Regions from separate parts of the Rhizobium sp. TAL182 genome, predicted to be linked through region 2. Evidence: predicted binding sites of a transcription regulator. Region 2 holds the regulator's gene; each other region holds the start of a gene.

Region 1 (4,593 bases), 2.0 Mb from region 2:
AGCCTTGCCGACCGTTACGATGCGATCAACATCAAGCTCGACAAAACAGGCGGCCTGACCGAGGCCTTGGCGATGAAGGCCGAAGCCGGGAGACTCGGTTTTTCGATCATGATCGGCTGCATGGTCGGCACCTCGCTGGCCATGGCGCCGGCCGTGCTGCTTGCGCAGAATGCCGATTTCGTCGATCTCGACGGACCGCTGCTGCTTGCCCGCGACCGCGAGCCCGGCCTGCGCTACGCCGCTTCCCTGGTCTTTCCACCGGAAAGCGCCCTCTGGGGCTGAAGATAATAGGCTGAGATGACGAGTCCGAGGCCGGAAAGCGCGACGAGCGCCATGACGTAATAGCTGACGAGGCCGAGCCAGGCGTAAAGATAGCCCGAAGCGATGGTCATCAACCCCATCGCCATGCCGACATAAAAGAAATAGGCGCCCTGCGCCGAGGCCTCCTGCGTTTCCTGCACCGTCGCCATGATCCGCCGCTGCACGCCGGTGTGCACGAAGGCATAGGTGAAGCCGTGGAAACATTGCAGCAGGAAGAAGCCGGCAAAACCGGCGTTCATGGGAAACAGGATCCAGCGGCAGACGCTGACGGCGCAGCCGAAGCGGATAAGCGTCCAAGCGCTGAAGCGCCGATTGAGACGCTTCGACAGAAAGAATACCGTCACCTCCGAGGCAACGCCGGCGCTCCAGAGCAGGCCGACTTGCGTGCCGGAAAAGCCGAGCTGATGCCAATAGATCGAGGAAAAAGCATTAAGCACCGCATGGCTCGACTGCTGGATGGCGACGCCGATCAGAAGCAGCAGCAAATGCGGCTCGCTCAGACCGCGCCCGGTGGCGGCCGGAAGATCGATCGGCTGGCCGCGCCGCCGCGTCGGTCCGATCCGCGGACAGAAGATCGCCATCACCACGGTCATCGTGAAGCCGAACACCATCACAACGAGCACCATGCCGCCGCCCCACCGGCCGATCAGCTGACCGCCGAGGAGCGTCGAGATGATGAAGGCGATCGACCCCCACACCCGCATCGATCCATAGTCGAGCCCCCAGCGGCGCACACCCGAAATGACGATCGATTCGACGACCGGCAGATAAGGCGCGAAGGTGGCGCCCTGCAGCGCGAAGACGATCGTCACCGGCCAGAAGCTCGTCGTCCAATAAAGTGCGATTGCGGTCAGCAGCGACAGGCCGCCCGACCACAGCAACACGTCGGCGCGCTCCTTCAGGCGGTCGGCGATCATGGCGACGACAGGCGCCACCAGAACACGAACCACCATTGGTATGGCAAGGATGATGCCGATTTCATGGTCGCTGAAACTGTGGGTTTCCAGCCAAACGGGGAAGAACGGCAGCACGACGCCGTTGACGAGCAGCGGCGCGCAATAGGACAGCGCGCTGAGCAGCCGGAAGCGCTGCGGCGCTCCCTCACCCGAGGAATGTTGAGCGGGAATCATGGGTGGACCTGAAGGAAACTGGACGTTGTCCTAACACACCACCCGGAAAGCGACTATTGCGAGAAATAGCCGTCCGGAAACGTTTTAAGAAATAAATTGGGCCTGTCACCTCGCGGTAACGGCTAAATTGCTGGAGAGCCGCCGCGACTGCGACGGCGCCAAAATCAAGCCGCCTGCGGGGCGAGTTCCGCCTCTTCGGGACGCTCGACGGCGGTAAGCGCCGGTACGGCGGTGGCAAGCGCCCGCCAGGTGATCAGTTCGAAGGTGCCGTCGGCATGTTCGGCAACCGCCGTGCAGCTTTCCACCCAGTCACCCGTGTTGATGTAGCGAATGCCGTCCATGTCCTGGATGATGGCGTGGTGGATGTGGCCGCAGATCACGCCGTCGGCGCCGCTCTTGCGGGCCTCTTCGGCCACGACGCGCTCGAACTCGCCGATGAAATTGACCGCATGCTTGACCTGCAGCTTCGCCCAGGCGGAGAACGACCAATAGGGCATACCGAGGCGGCGGCGTACGGCCGCGAGCAGGATATTGATCCGAATCGCCGTATCATAGGCCCAGTCGCCGAGATAGGCGAGCAGGCGGGCGTTGCGGACGACGACGTCGAACTCGTCGCCGTGCAGGATCAGGTATTTCTTGCCGTCCGCGCCGTCATGCATCATACGCTCGACGACCTCGATGCCGCCGAAATGCATGCCCGGGAAGTCGCGCAGAAATTCGTCGTGATTGCCCGGGACGTAGACGACGCGCGTGCCCTTGCGCGCCTTGCGCAGCAGCTTCTGAACGACGTCGTTGCAGACCTGCGGCCAATACCAGCTGCGCTTCAGGCGCCAGCCGTCGACGATGTCGCCGACGAGCACGATCGTGTCCGCCTCGTGGTAGCGCAGGAAATCCAGCAGGAAATCAGCCTTCGCGGCCTTCGAGCCGAGATGGACATCGGAAATGAAGAGCGTGCGGAAATGTCTGGGTTCCATCATGTCTATCACGAGCTGCCGCTCATGCCCCATCTTTCATCTAGCCTTCCAAAACCAGACTCGTGTTTCAGGAAGATGACAAGCTGGGGAAAAGCCCTTCAGACCCCACCCATTCCGTCCGGATGGTAAACGCCGATCTCGTCGGTGGCGAAGCTCGCAATACCGACATCGGAAATCCGATCATCATAATTTCTCGCCGCGATGTTCCGGATCTTTCCCGTATACCGAGAATCAAATTAACAGCAGCTGCCGATCAAGGCGTAACCTGGGGGATTGATGATGCGCGCCCACACCGCGACAATAATGATTTCTATTGCACTGCTTGCAGGCTGCGCACCGACGCAGCAGGACTATGATGCGACAGTCACGCTGCTGCAGGGCAGCGCGAGAGCGAGAAATGAGTTCGTCAAAGTGTGCGCAAAGGATTTCGATGCAAATGCGCGTCGCACCGCAGGGATCGTGACAAACGCCTCCGACAAGGACGCTCCGAGGGTCGCCTGCCAGCGATATCTGACGGCCGCGACCTCCGGTCGCGCCACGTATCAGGATCTGCTCGACATCAAGGCTCACCGGTTTACGCCAAAGCTCATCAAGATCTTCCAGGGCCGCTGATAGCCCGGAAGACGCCCTCTCGCTCGTCGATTTTGAAACCGACGTGAACAAGTTCGACGGGCCAAGCGGATTGGGGGGAAAGCGGCCACGGGACGCTCGCCCCTCTTTCGGCCGGCGATGTTGCCCTGCCGATCGAGCGCGTTCATGATGACGACGATTTCATATCCGAAAAAGCGGGATGGCCGATGCGTCTCTTTCTCGTTCGCCATGGCGAATCCCTCGGCAATATCAACGAGCAGGCCTACCGCCAGTTCGGCGATCATAACGTGCCGCTGACGGAATGGGGCTATCGCCAGGCGGCGGAGGCAGGCGCTGTCATCGCCTCGTACCTGAGCGGGTTGCCGAGCCAGGGATTTCAGAAGCTGCATATCTGGTATTCGCCGTTTCTGCGCACGCGCCAGAGCAAGGATGCGCTGCTCGAAGCGCTGCCGGAAAACTTCGTCGGCGATGTCAGGGAAGATTATCTCCTGCGCGAGCAGGATTTCGGCCTCTTCACCGAAATATACGACCATACCGAGCAGAAACAGAAATTCCCCGAAGAATTCGAAAAATGGGCGAGGCTGCGCAATAATAGCGGCAAGTTCTATGCGCGGCCGCCGGACGGCGAAAGCCGGGCAGATGTGGCGCAGCGGGTGCGTCTCTTCCTCCAGACCGTCATGCGCGAGGCCGAAAGCGGCAACCAAAATGTCGCGATCGTCGGCCATGGCGTCACCAACCGGGCGGTCGAAATGAATTTCCTGCAGCACTCCGTCGATTGGTTCGAGCGCTCCGACAATCCTGGGAATTCCGACGTCACGCTGATCGAGGGAACGCGTCTGCAAGGCTACGACACCACACTGCTGCACCAAGCCGCCGACCGGCAGCCGGGACAGGAGGACAGACTGCGCGATGCATACGGCGCCGATGTGACGATGACGCCGAAGCGCGGCGGATAGACCCCTCCCCAACCCCTCCCCACAAGGGGGAGGGACTAACGAGCGGCATCAACGGTGATAAACCCCGGCCTCTCCGCGGATGAAACGGTGAGTTAAAGAAGGACGGTGCGGCATGCTAACCCCTCCCCCTTTGTGGGGAGGGGTTGGGGCGGGGTTTTCTACGCTCTTCACGCAGCTCGCACCGCCGCCATCGGCTTCACGTTCTGATTCATCCGGAACAGGTTGTTGGGATCGTAGCGCAGCTTGATTTCCGAAAGGCGCGCATAATTGGCCCCGTAAGCCATTTCGACCCGGTCGGTCTCGTCCTCCGGCATGAAGTTGATGTAGGCAGTACCCACAGCATGCGGCTTGGTTGCCTCGAAAAGTTCGCGCGCCCAGCCAACGCAGTTTCCGTCCATCTCGGTTTCCCGCCAGCGTGCATGGACATTCATGACGAAATGCGAACTGCGCTGTGGAAATGCCGTGGCTTCGGTCGGCACGCGACCGGCGGCGCCGCCAACATGGCCGATGAATATTTCGCATTCCGGCCCCGGCAGCTTCCGCACCGCATCGATGAGAACTTCGATCGCCGCGTCGGAAAGGGAGGCGAAATCCTGGCTCTTCCAATAGTTACGGGCGCCT
Region 2 (4,593 bases):
CACCATGTCCTGCCGCTCGCCATGCCCGGCATCCTCACCGGCACGATCATCGGCCTGGCGCATGCGCTCGGCGAAACCGCGCCGCTGCTCCTGATCGGCATGGTCGCCTTCGTCGCCAATGCGCCGACGACGCCGCTCGATCCCTCGACGGCCCTGCCGGTGCAGGTCTATATGTGGGCGAACGAGGCCGAACGTGCCTTCGTGGAGCGTACTTCGGGTGCCATCATCGTCCTGCTCCTGTTCCTGGTCGCCATGAACATGGGTGCCATCCTCTTGCGTCGTCGCTTCGAGCGCCGCTGGTAAACGGAGTAGATATCATGAACATGTTGACGGAAGCTGCAGTTGAAAAGGCGCTGGGTCAGAAGATGAGCAACGTCCCGTATAAAATGATCGGACAGGATGTCTCCGTATACTACGGCGAGAAGCGTGCGCTTTTCGATGTGAACCTGAACATCCGCGAAAACACCGTAACCGCCCTGATCGGTCCTTCCGGCTGCGGCAAGTCGACTTTCCTGCGAAGCCTCAACCGCATGAACGACACGATCGAGGGGTGCCGCGTCACCGGCAAGATCACCCTCGACAGCGACGACATCTATGATCCGGATATCGATGTCGTCGAACTTCGCGCTCGCGTCGGCATGGTTTTCCAGAAGCCGAACCCGTTCCCGAAGTCGATCTACGAAAACGTCTCCTACGGCCCGCGCATCCATGGCCTCGCCAAGTCGAAGGCCGATCTCGACCAGATCGTCGAGACCAGCCTGCAGCGCGCCGGCCTCTGGAACGAGGTCAAGGACCGCGTGCACGAATCCGGCACCGGCCTTTCCGGCGGCCAGCAGCAGCGCCTGTGCATTGCCCGCGCCGTCGCCGTCAGCCCGGAAGTCATCCTGATGGACGAGCCCTGCTCGGCGCTCGACCCGATCGCCACCGCCAAGGTCGAGGAGCTGATCCACGAACTGCGCGAGAACTACACGATCGTCATCGTCACCCACTCCATGCAGCAGGCCGCGCGCGTGTCGCAGCGCACCGCCATGTTCCACCTCGGCAACCTCGTCGAGGAGAACGACACCGACAAGATGTTCACCAACCCCGACGATCCGCGCACCCAGGACTACATCATGGGTCGCTTCGGCTGATTGCGGTCATCCGAAGCCTTCCCGTTATTCGAGGACAAAGCCCCATGGCATCGACACATATTTATTCTGCCTATGATGATGATCTGAAGTTCCTCTCCAGGCGGATTTCCGAAATGGGCGGCCTGGCCGAGCAGATGGTCGCCGAATCCGTCCGGGCGCTGGTCAACGGTGATACCGCGCTGGCGCAGAAGGTGATTTCCGACGACGTGATCCTCGATCACACCGAGCGCGAAATCGGCGACAAGGCGATCGTCACCATCGCCCGCCGCCAGCCGATGGCCGCCGACCTGCGCGAAATCATGGGTTCGATCCGCATCGCCGCCGATCTCGAACGCGTCGGCGACCTCGGCAAGAATACCGCCAAGCGCGTCATCGCCGTGCAGAGCACCGGCGTTCCGCGCAAGCTCGCTCGTGGTCTCGAGCACCTGTCCGAGCTGGCGCTCGTCCAGCTCAAGGAAGTGCTCGACGTCTATACGACGCGCGCCGCCGACAAGGCGACCGCCATTCGCGAACGCGACAACGAGATCGACGCGATGTACACCTCGCTGTTCCGCGAACTCCTGACCTACATGATGGAAGATCCGCGCAACATCACGAGCTGCACGCATCTGCTCTTCTGCGCCAAGAACATCGAGCGCATCGGCGACCACGCCACCAATATTGCCGAAACGATCTACTACATGGCGACCGGCGCCCAGCCGGAAGGCGACCGTCCGAAGGACGACAGCGCCAATACCGTCGGTGCCGCCACGGAATAACCGTGCCGAACCAGCCATTGCGTGCGCGCCCGTCCGGGCGCGCAAAGAGGTCGCAGCCAATTTCTGATTTTGCGCGGGATCCCTTGCTTAAATCACTCCCGGTTTAAGGATCGTGCGCGAGGAGACGGACACGCATGATCCCGAGAGTTGCAGTTGTTGAAGACGAAGAGGCCCTCAGCGTGCTTCTCCGCTATAATCTCGAAGCGGAAGGTTTCGAGGTCGATACCATCCTGCGCGGCGACGAGGCCGAAATCAGGCTTCAGGAGCGCACGCCCGATCTCCTCATCCTCGACTGGATGCTGCCTGGCGTCTCCGGCATCGAACTCTGCCGGCGCCTGCGCATGCGGCCGGAAACCGAGCGGCTGCCGATCATCATGCTGACGGCGCGCGGCGAGGAGAGCGAGCGGGTGCGCGGACTGTCCACCGGCGCCGACGATTACGTCGTCAAGCCTTTCTCGACCCCCGAACTCGTCGCCCGCGTCAAGGCGATGCTGCGTCGCGCCCGTCCCGAGGTGCTGTCCTCGGTGTTGAAATGCGGCGATATCGAACTCGACCGCGAAACCCATCGCGTTCATCGCAAGAGCCGCGAAGTCCGCCTCGGCCCGACCGAATTCCGCCTGCTGGAATTCCTGATGTCGTCGCCGGGCCGCGTCTTCTCGCGCTCGCAGCTGCTCGACGGCGTCTGGGGCCACGACATCTATGTCGATGAACGCACCGTCGACGTCCATGTCGGCCGCCTGCGCAAGGCGCTGAATTTCTCCAACATGCAGGACGTCATCCGCACCGTCCGCGGCGCCGGCTATTCGATGGAAGCCTGAGGCTGAGGGAGTGTGTGGTCGGCGTTCCCGCCGGTGCAGCCTTTCCCAGGCCCTTCATTGCACCGGCGCGGCGTATGAGCGGGCACCACCTCACCTCTGTCATCCAGGCACCACCTCTCCTCCGTCATCCCAGGGCTTGACCCTGGGATCCATGCGGCTGGCGCTGCGGGAGGAGCGATGGCATTCAAATGCAGGGAAATTATCGAAGCCGAGTGCCTGGTCGTGGATCCCAGGGTCAAGCCCTGGGATGACGGAATGCGTGGTCGGCTTTGCTGCCAAACACAAAGGTCGCTTCCCCACTCTAATCACAAAAAACGGGCTGCTCGGCCCGTTTCTCACTCTCGACGATGTCGCCCGCTCAGCTGACGCGCGCTGCCGCCCGGCGGCGTTCGTTGATCGGCTGGTAGGCAAGCTTCTGATGGTAGCTGCAATAGGGCGAATTGTCAGGGGATTCGCAGCCGCAGAAGTGGAAATCGTCCTTCAGCGGATCGCCGACCGGCCATTTGCAGGTGCGTTCGGTCAGTTCCGTCAGGCCGAGGCGGCGGGAAATCGGCACGACCACGTTGCCCTTCGGCACGTATTCCATTTCCTCGACCGTTTCGATCTCGATCTCTTCCTTCAGCATCGTTGCGCCCTGCTGGCGGGTCACGGTGCGGGTGGTGATCCGGGAGGCGTAGTTCGGCGCGCGCGGTGCCGATGTATTGCGCTTCGGCGTGCGCGCCGCCGTCGCCGTGCCGCCGGCCTTGGCACGACCCGGCAGGTTCAGCCGGTGCACCTTGCCGATAACGGCGTTTCGGCTGACCCCGCCAAGCTGCGCAGCAATCTGGCTGGCGCTCAGTCCTTCGGCCCAAAGCTTCTTCAGTTTCTCGACCCGCTCGTCTGTCCAGTTCATGCCCTGTCTCCACCTTTTGCGTTGGTGATGGCAGAATCCCTCACCGTTGTCCCGGAAGCCTCCGAAACAAGAAACGCTTGATCAATTTTGGTGACTAGTTCCGCCGCATGCAGTCTAGTAATTGAACTTTAACCTAGTGTGAGGCTGACTCCGTGACAAGAGTCGCGGGAATCCGGATGAATCGAATTTCAAGTTTTCCCCAACTTGCTTCCTCTGCGTGTCATTTCTGCAATAATGCCTGTTGAAGGCCGAAAGTGCCCCTGTACAAGCTTGCTGCATACGCTAAGGCCGCAGTTTTGTTGACATTGCAGCGCGAAAAGGAAATAGTACCGCTCGCCGCCGAAAGGCGGCATTTTTGATTTTTCGGACCTGGTTTCGTTAGCCGGAGTCCGTGCAAGACAACACTGAACGGGAGACCCGCGCCATGGCTGAAGCCGCGCCGCTTTATGACACCTATTCTCGCGCCCCGCTGCGGTTCGAGCGAGGCGAGGGCGTATGGCTGATCACCGAGAGCGGCGAGCGTTATCTCGATTTCGGCGCCGGTGTCGCCGTCACCTCCGTCGGCCACGGCAACCCGCATGTGGTCGCGGCGCTGAAGGAGCAGGCCGATAAGGTCTGGCACCTCTCCAACATCTATGAGATCCCCGGCCAGGAGCGTCTGGCCAAGCGCCTGACGGACGCCACCTTCGCCGATAAGGTGTTCTTCACCAATTCGGGCGCCGAGGCGCTCGAATGCGCCATCAAGACGGCGCGCCGCTATCAGTTTTCCAAGGGCCATCCCGAGCGCTTCCACATCGTCACCTTCGAAGGCGCCTTCCATGGGCGCACGCTTGCGACGATCGCCGCCGGCGGCCAGGAAAAATATCTCGAAGGCTTCGGCCCCAAGACGCCGGGCTTCGATCAGGTGCCGTTCGGCGACATCGAAGCGGTACGCGCCGCGATCACCGATGCGACGGCGGCAATCCTCATCGAGCCGGTGCAGGGCGAGGGCG
Region 3 (4,593 bases), 360 kb from region 2:
GGGCATCGGCAAGAGCTCGCTGCTCAAGATGATCTACGGCAATTATGCCGTCGATACCGGCCAGATCCTCATCCGCCACGATGGACGGATCGTCGATCTCGCCGCCGCCGATCCGCGCACCGTGCTCAAAGTTCGCCGCGATACACTCGGCTATGTCAGCCAGTTCCTGCGCACCGTACCGCGCGTGGCGGCGATCGACGTGGTGGCCGAACCGCTCGTGGCGCGCGGCGAAGAAATCGTCGTTGCACGCGAAAAAGCAGGCGCGCTGCTCGCCGAGCTCAACCTGCCGGAGGCGCTGTGGCAGCTTCCGCCCGCCACCTTCTCCGGCGGCGAGCAGCAGCGCGTCAACATCGCCCGCGGCTTCATCACCGAGCATACGATCCTGCTTCTCGATGAACCCACAGCCTCGCTCGATGCGAAAAACCGCGCCGTTGTCGTCGGCATGATCGCGGAGAAGAAAAAGGCAGGCGTCGCCCTTCTCGGCATCTTCCACGACGAGGAGGTGCGCGAGGCCGTCGCCGACCGCATCCTCGACGTCCAGCAATTCTCGCCGAGGAAGATCGCCGCATGAGCCGCCAGTTGGGCATCGAGCCCTATATCCACGAAACGGCCGATGTCAGCGGCTCCACTTTCGGGCGCTATACGGAGGTCTCCGAACGCTGCCGCATCAGCGAAGCCACTTTCGGCGACTATTCCTACATCATGCAGGACGGCTCCGTCTGGTGTGCGACGATCGGCAAGTTCGTCAATATCGCTGCCGCCGTGCGCATCAACGCCACCAACCATCCGACCTGGCGCGCGACGCTGCATCATTTCACTTATCGCGCCGCCGATTATTGGCCGGACGCCGACATGGAGACGGACTTTTTCGCCTGGCGGCGCTCGAACCGGGTGACGATCGGCCACGACATCTGGATCGGCCATGGCGCAACGATCCTGCCGGGCGTCAATGTCGGCAACGGCGCGGTGATCGGCGCCGGCGCGGTCGTATCGAAGGACGTCGCGCCATACACGATCGTCGGCGGCGTGCCGGCGAAACTGATCCGCGAACGGTTTTCGAAACCGGTCGGCGAACACATGGACCGGCTCGCCTGGTGGGACTGGGAGCACGACCGGCTGCGCCAAGCCTTGCAGGATTTTCGCAACCTTAGCGCGGAAGATTTTCTGGCGAGATATGGTGGCTGAACCTCCGATATAGGCGCGGTGAATTGTGACACGAACTACACAAATATGACACGTGAGGTTCATGAAGCGGGACTAATGCGATGCTGACTAAGGTCTGGAGCGCAAGGGAAGAGCATGATGTTCGAGCTGAAGGATGTCACCCGTCGTTTCGGAAAGAAGCTCGCCGTCGACACCGTCACCCTCACCATTCCCCAAGGCCAGATGGTCGGCGTCATCGGCCGCTCCGGCGCCGGCAAGTCGACGCTCTTGCGCATGATCAACCGGCTGCAGGAGCCGAGCTCCGGCTCCATCCATTTCGCCGGCGTCGAGGTTTCCGGGCTTCGCGGCCGGGCGCTGCGCAACTGGCAGCGCGACTGCGCGATGATCTTCCAGCAGTTCAACCTGGTGCCGCGCCTCGACGTTCTCACCAATGTCATGCTCGGCCGCCTCAATCACCGCTCGACGCTTCTGAGCCTCCTCAACATCTTCACCCGCGAGGAACGCGTGCATGCGATCGCCGCGCTCGAACGCCTCGGCATCGAGCAGACGGCGCTGCAGCCGGCCGGCACGCTTTCCGGCGGCCAGCAGCAGCGCGTGGCGATCGCCCGCGCCCTGATGCAGAACCCGAAGATGGTCCTCGCCGACGAGCCGATCGCCTCGCTCGACCCGCTGAACGCCAAGATCGTCATGGATGCGCTGCGCGACATCAACGAGCGTGAGGGCATCACCGTCATCACCAATCTGCATACGCTCGACACCGCCCGCAACTATTGTGAGCGCATCGTCGGCATGGCCGGCGGCCGCGTCGTCTTCGACGGCAAACCGTCGGAGCTGACGGCCGAAGCAGTGAAGGCAATCTACGGAACGGACAAGGATGGCGCCGGCATCGACGAAACCATGACGTCGACGTCCATCACTATCGCTGCCGAGCGGGCAGACAATCAATCCGCCGGCGCCCAACCGCTGGCATTGGCCGGCCTTTGAGCGGGACGGCCGCGATCGAACGCCCGCGTCAAGGGCACATTTCTTCGTAACGGGAAGGCCGGGGACACCGGTCGATAGGAGAGAACGCATGTTGAAGAAAGCACTCTTTGCGGCAACGGCGCTGTTCGCGCTCGCCGGCGCCGCCAATGCCGCAGACCTTAAAGAATTCCGCATCGGCATCCTTGGCGGCGAAAACGAAACCGACCGCCTGCGCAATTATGCCTGCCTCGCCGACCATCTGAAGCAGGAGTTCGGCTTCGAGAAGGTCTCGCTCTTCCCGGCCGCCGATTATGACGGCGTGATCCAGGGTCTGCTCGGCGGCACGCTCGACTTCGCCGAACTCGGCGCTTCGGGCTACGCCTCCGTCTACCTCAAGGACCCGAAGGCTGTTACGCCGATCCTGACGACGCAGCAGAAAGATGGTTCGACGGGTTATCACTCGATCGGCCTCGCACTGAAGTCCTCCGGCATCAAGACCATCAAGGACGCCAAGGGCAAGAAGCTCGGCTACGCCGATCCGGACTCCACCTCCGGTTACCTCGTGCCGCTGACGCAGATCCCGAAGGACACCGGCATGCCCAACGACAAGTTCTTTGCCTCGACCCAGTTCAACGGCGGTCATGAAAACAACCTGCTTGCCGCCTATGACGGCAAGGTCGACGTTGCCGTCGACGATTCGTCGGGCATCGGCGATTTCAAGGACGGCTACACCTCCGGCACCTTCCGCAAAGAAGTCGACAAGGGCGCCGTGGATCCGAACAAGCTCGTTGAAGTCTGGCGTTCGCCGCTGATCCCGAACGGCCCGCTCGTCGTGCGCAACGCCCTCGGCGAAGAGTGGCAGACGAAGCTCGCAGCCTTCTTCACGGCCCTGCCGGAAAAGGATCACAAGTGCTTCTCGGCTGTCGAAGGCGGCGACTACAAGGGCTACGCCCCCGTCAAGCACGACTTCTACAATGCTGTCGTCGAAGTTCGCAAGGCGGCCATCGGCGGCTGATCGTCTTTTGAATACGGGGCGGCCGGCAACGGCCGCCCCTTCTTTTGTGACTACAGCGCCGCGCGTCTTTTCAGACGCGTAAAGGACGCTGTCGAACTTTGAATTGCTACATAATTCCATCCTCAAATCGAACTCGATTTGAGGATGGAATTATGTAGCAGGCGGGGCATCCATGACTATTGCCGATACACAGCCGCACATCCAGAGCACGCAGGATATCCGCACCGCCTGGGAGCGGATGGTCGCCAGGCGCCGATTTTACACCGTCCTCGGCCTGATGATCCTCACTGTGGCTTTCGTCAGTTCCGTCCGATTCGCCGACGAGAGCAATGCCGGCCATTTCTTCGACCGCCTGCCACATCTCTTCGACTTCCTGAGCTGGCTCATCCCCAAGGATTGGAACGACGTCTGGCGCGCGCTTTTCGACATAACAAGCGTCAACGACAAAGGCGGCGAGGAATTCAATTTCGACAAGGGCCGTGTCTACGTCTGGGGCGCCTTCTACATTCCGGAATATCTCGAGCTGATGATCGTGACGATCAACGTGGCGCTGATCTCGACAATTATCGCCTTCATCTTTGCTGTTCCCTTGAGCTTCTTTGCCGCGCGCAACCTCACGAGTTCATGGCCGCTGCGCATCTTCACCAAGCGGCTGATGGAGTTCCTGCGCGCCTTCCCCGAAATCGTGATCGCCGGCCTTTTTTCGGCGATCCTGTCGATTGGGCCGGTCGCCGCCATCATCGCCATCACCCTGCACACGATTGGCGCGCTCGGCAAACTCTTCTACGAAGTCGCCGAAAATATCGACATGAAGCCGCATGAGGGGATGAAGGCCGTCGGCGCCAACTGGTGGGAGCGCGTGCGCTTCGCCGCGCTGCCGCAGGTGCTGCCGAATTTCACCTCTTATGCGCTGCTGCGCCTGGAGGTCAACGTGCGCGCCTCGACCATCATCGGCGCCGTCGGCGGCGGCGGCATCGGCGAGGAGCTGAAGCTTTCGATCTCACGCGGCTTCGGCGCCAAGACGATGGCGCTCGTTCTGCTGCTGTTCGTGACGATCGTCGCCGTCGACCAGTTCTCCGCATGGCTGCGACGCCGTCTCGTCGGCGAGCACGCTTTCCTTCTGCAACATTGAGGCCGCCATGACGGTGATCGACGCAAACCGCATGCATGAGATCGAAGCGCGCTATCCGGAATATTTCCACCGGTCGTTCCGCCAGCGTTTCGGGGGGCTGATGATCCTCATTGCGACGCTGCTCTACGGTCTTTACGCCGTCTGGTTCTTCGACCTGCCAAAGCTTCTTGCCGAAGCCCACTGGGAGCGCGTCGGCATCTATCTCAGCCAATGGGTGAGCTACGATGTCCAGCCGGACCTCCGCATCCAGGAGGACGGCTCGATCGAGGTGCGTTATCCCCGCTTCTCGCCGCTCGGCGATAATCCGCATCCGGACTGG

Evidence for each region. The regulator PhoB, encoded in region 2, activates phosphate uptake and scavenging genes when phosphate is short. The targets are predictions, from matches to a motif close to TGTCATNNANCTGTCAT.
Region 1: Tal182_RS12730 (UDP-2,3-diacylglucosamine diphosphatase) is a predicted target of PhoB. The motif match lies at 2,490-2,506, and genes of this name have one in related genera.
Region 3: phnC (phosphonate ABC transporter ATP-binding protein) is a predicted target of PhoB. The motif match lies at 1,220-1,236, and genes of this name have one in related genera.

The regions. Positions count from the first base shown of each region.
Region 1 is NZ_CP021024.1:2,532,520-2,537,112, forward strand. Features, by position in the region: gene dgcA (N-acetyl-D-Glu racemase DgcA) at 1-282, shown strand, start outside; gene Tal182_RS12725 (MFS transporter) at 234-1,451, opposite strand; gene Tal182_RS12730 (UDP-2,3-diacylglucosamine diphosphatase) at 1,616-2,458, opposite strand; gene Tal182_RS12735 (hypothetical protein) at 2,705-3,037, shown strand; gene Tal182_RS12740 (phosphoglycerate mutase family protein) at 3,223-3,972, shown strand; gene Tal182_RS12745 (FAD-binding oxidoreductase) at 4,140-4,593, opposite strand, start outside.
Region 2 is NZ_CP021024.1:552,906-557,498, forward strand. Features, by position in the region: gene pstA (phosphate ABC transporter permease PstA) at 1-303, shown strand, start outside; gene pstB (phosphate ABC transporter ATP-binding protein PstB) at 318-1,133, shown strand; gene phoU (phosphate signaling complex protein PhoU) at 1,178-1,891, shown strand; gene phoB (phosphate regulon transcriptional regulator PhoB) at 2,026-2,709, shown strand; gene Tal182_RS02785 (GcrA family cell cycle regulator) at 3,068-3,601, opposite strand; gene Tal182_RS02790 (aspartate aminotransferase family protein) at 4,026-4,593, shown strand, end outside.
Region 3 is NZ_CP021024.1:195,966-200,558, reverse strand. Features, by position in the region: gene phnL (phosphonate C-P lyase system protein PhnL) at 1-571, shown strand, start outside; gene Tal182_RS00975 (acetyltransferase) at 568-1,185, shown strand; gene phnC (phosphonate ABC transporter ATP-binding protein) at 1,303-2,148, shown strand; gene phnD (phosphonate ABC transporter substrate-binding protein) at 2,237-3,142, shown strand; gene phnE (phosphonate ABC transporter, permease protein PhnE) at 3,315-4,274, shown strand; gene phnE (phosphonate ABC transporter, permease protein PhnE) at 4,282-4,593, shown strand, end outside.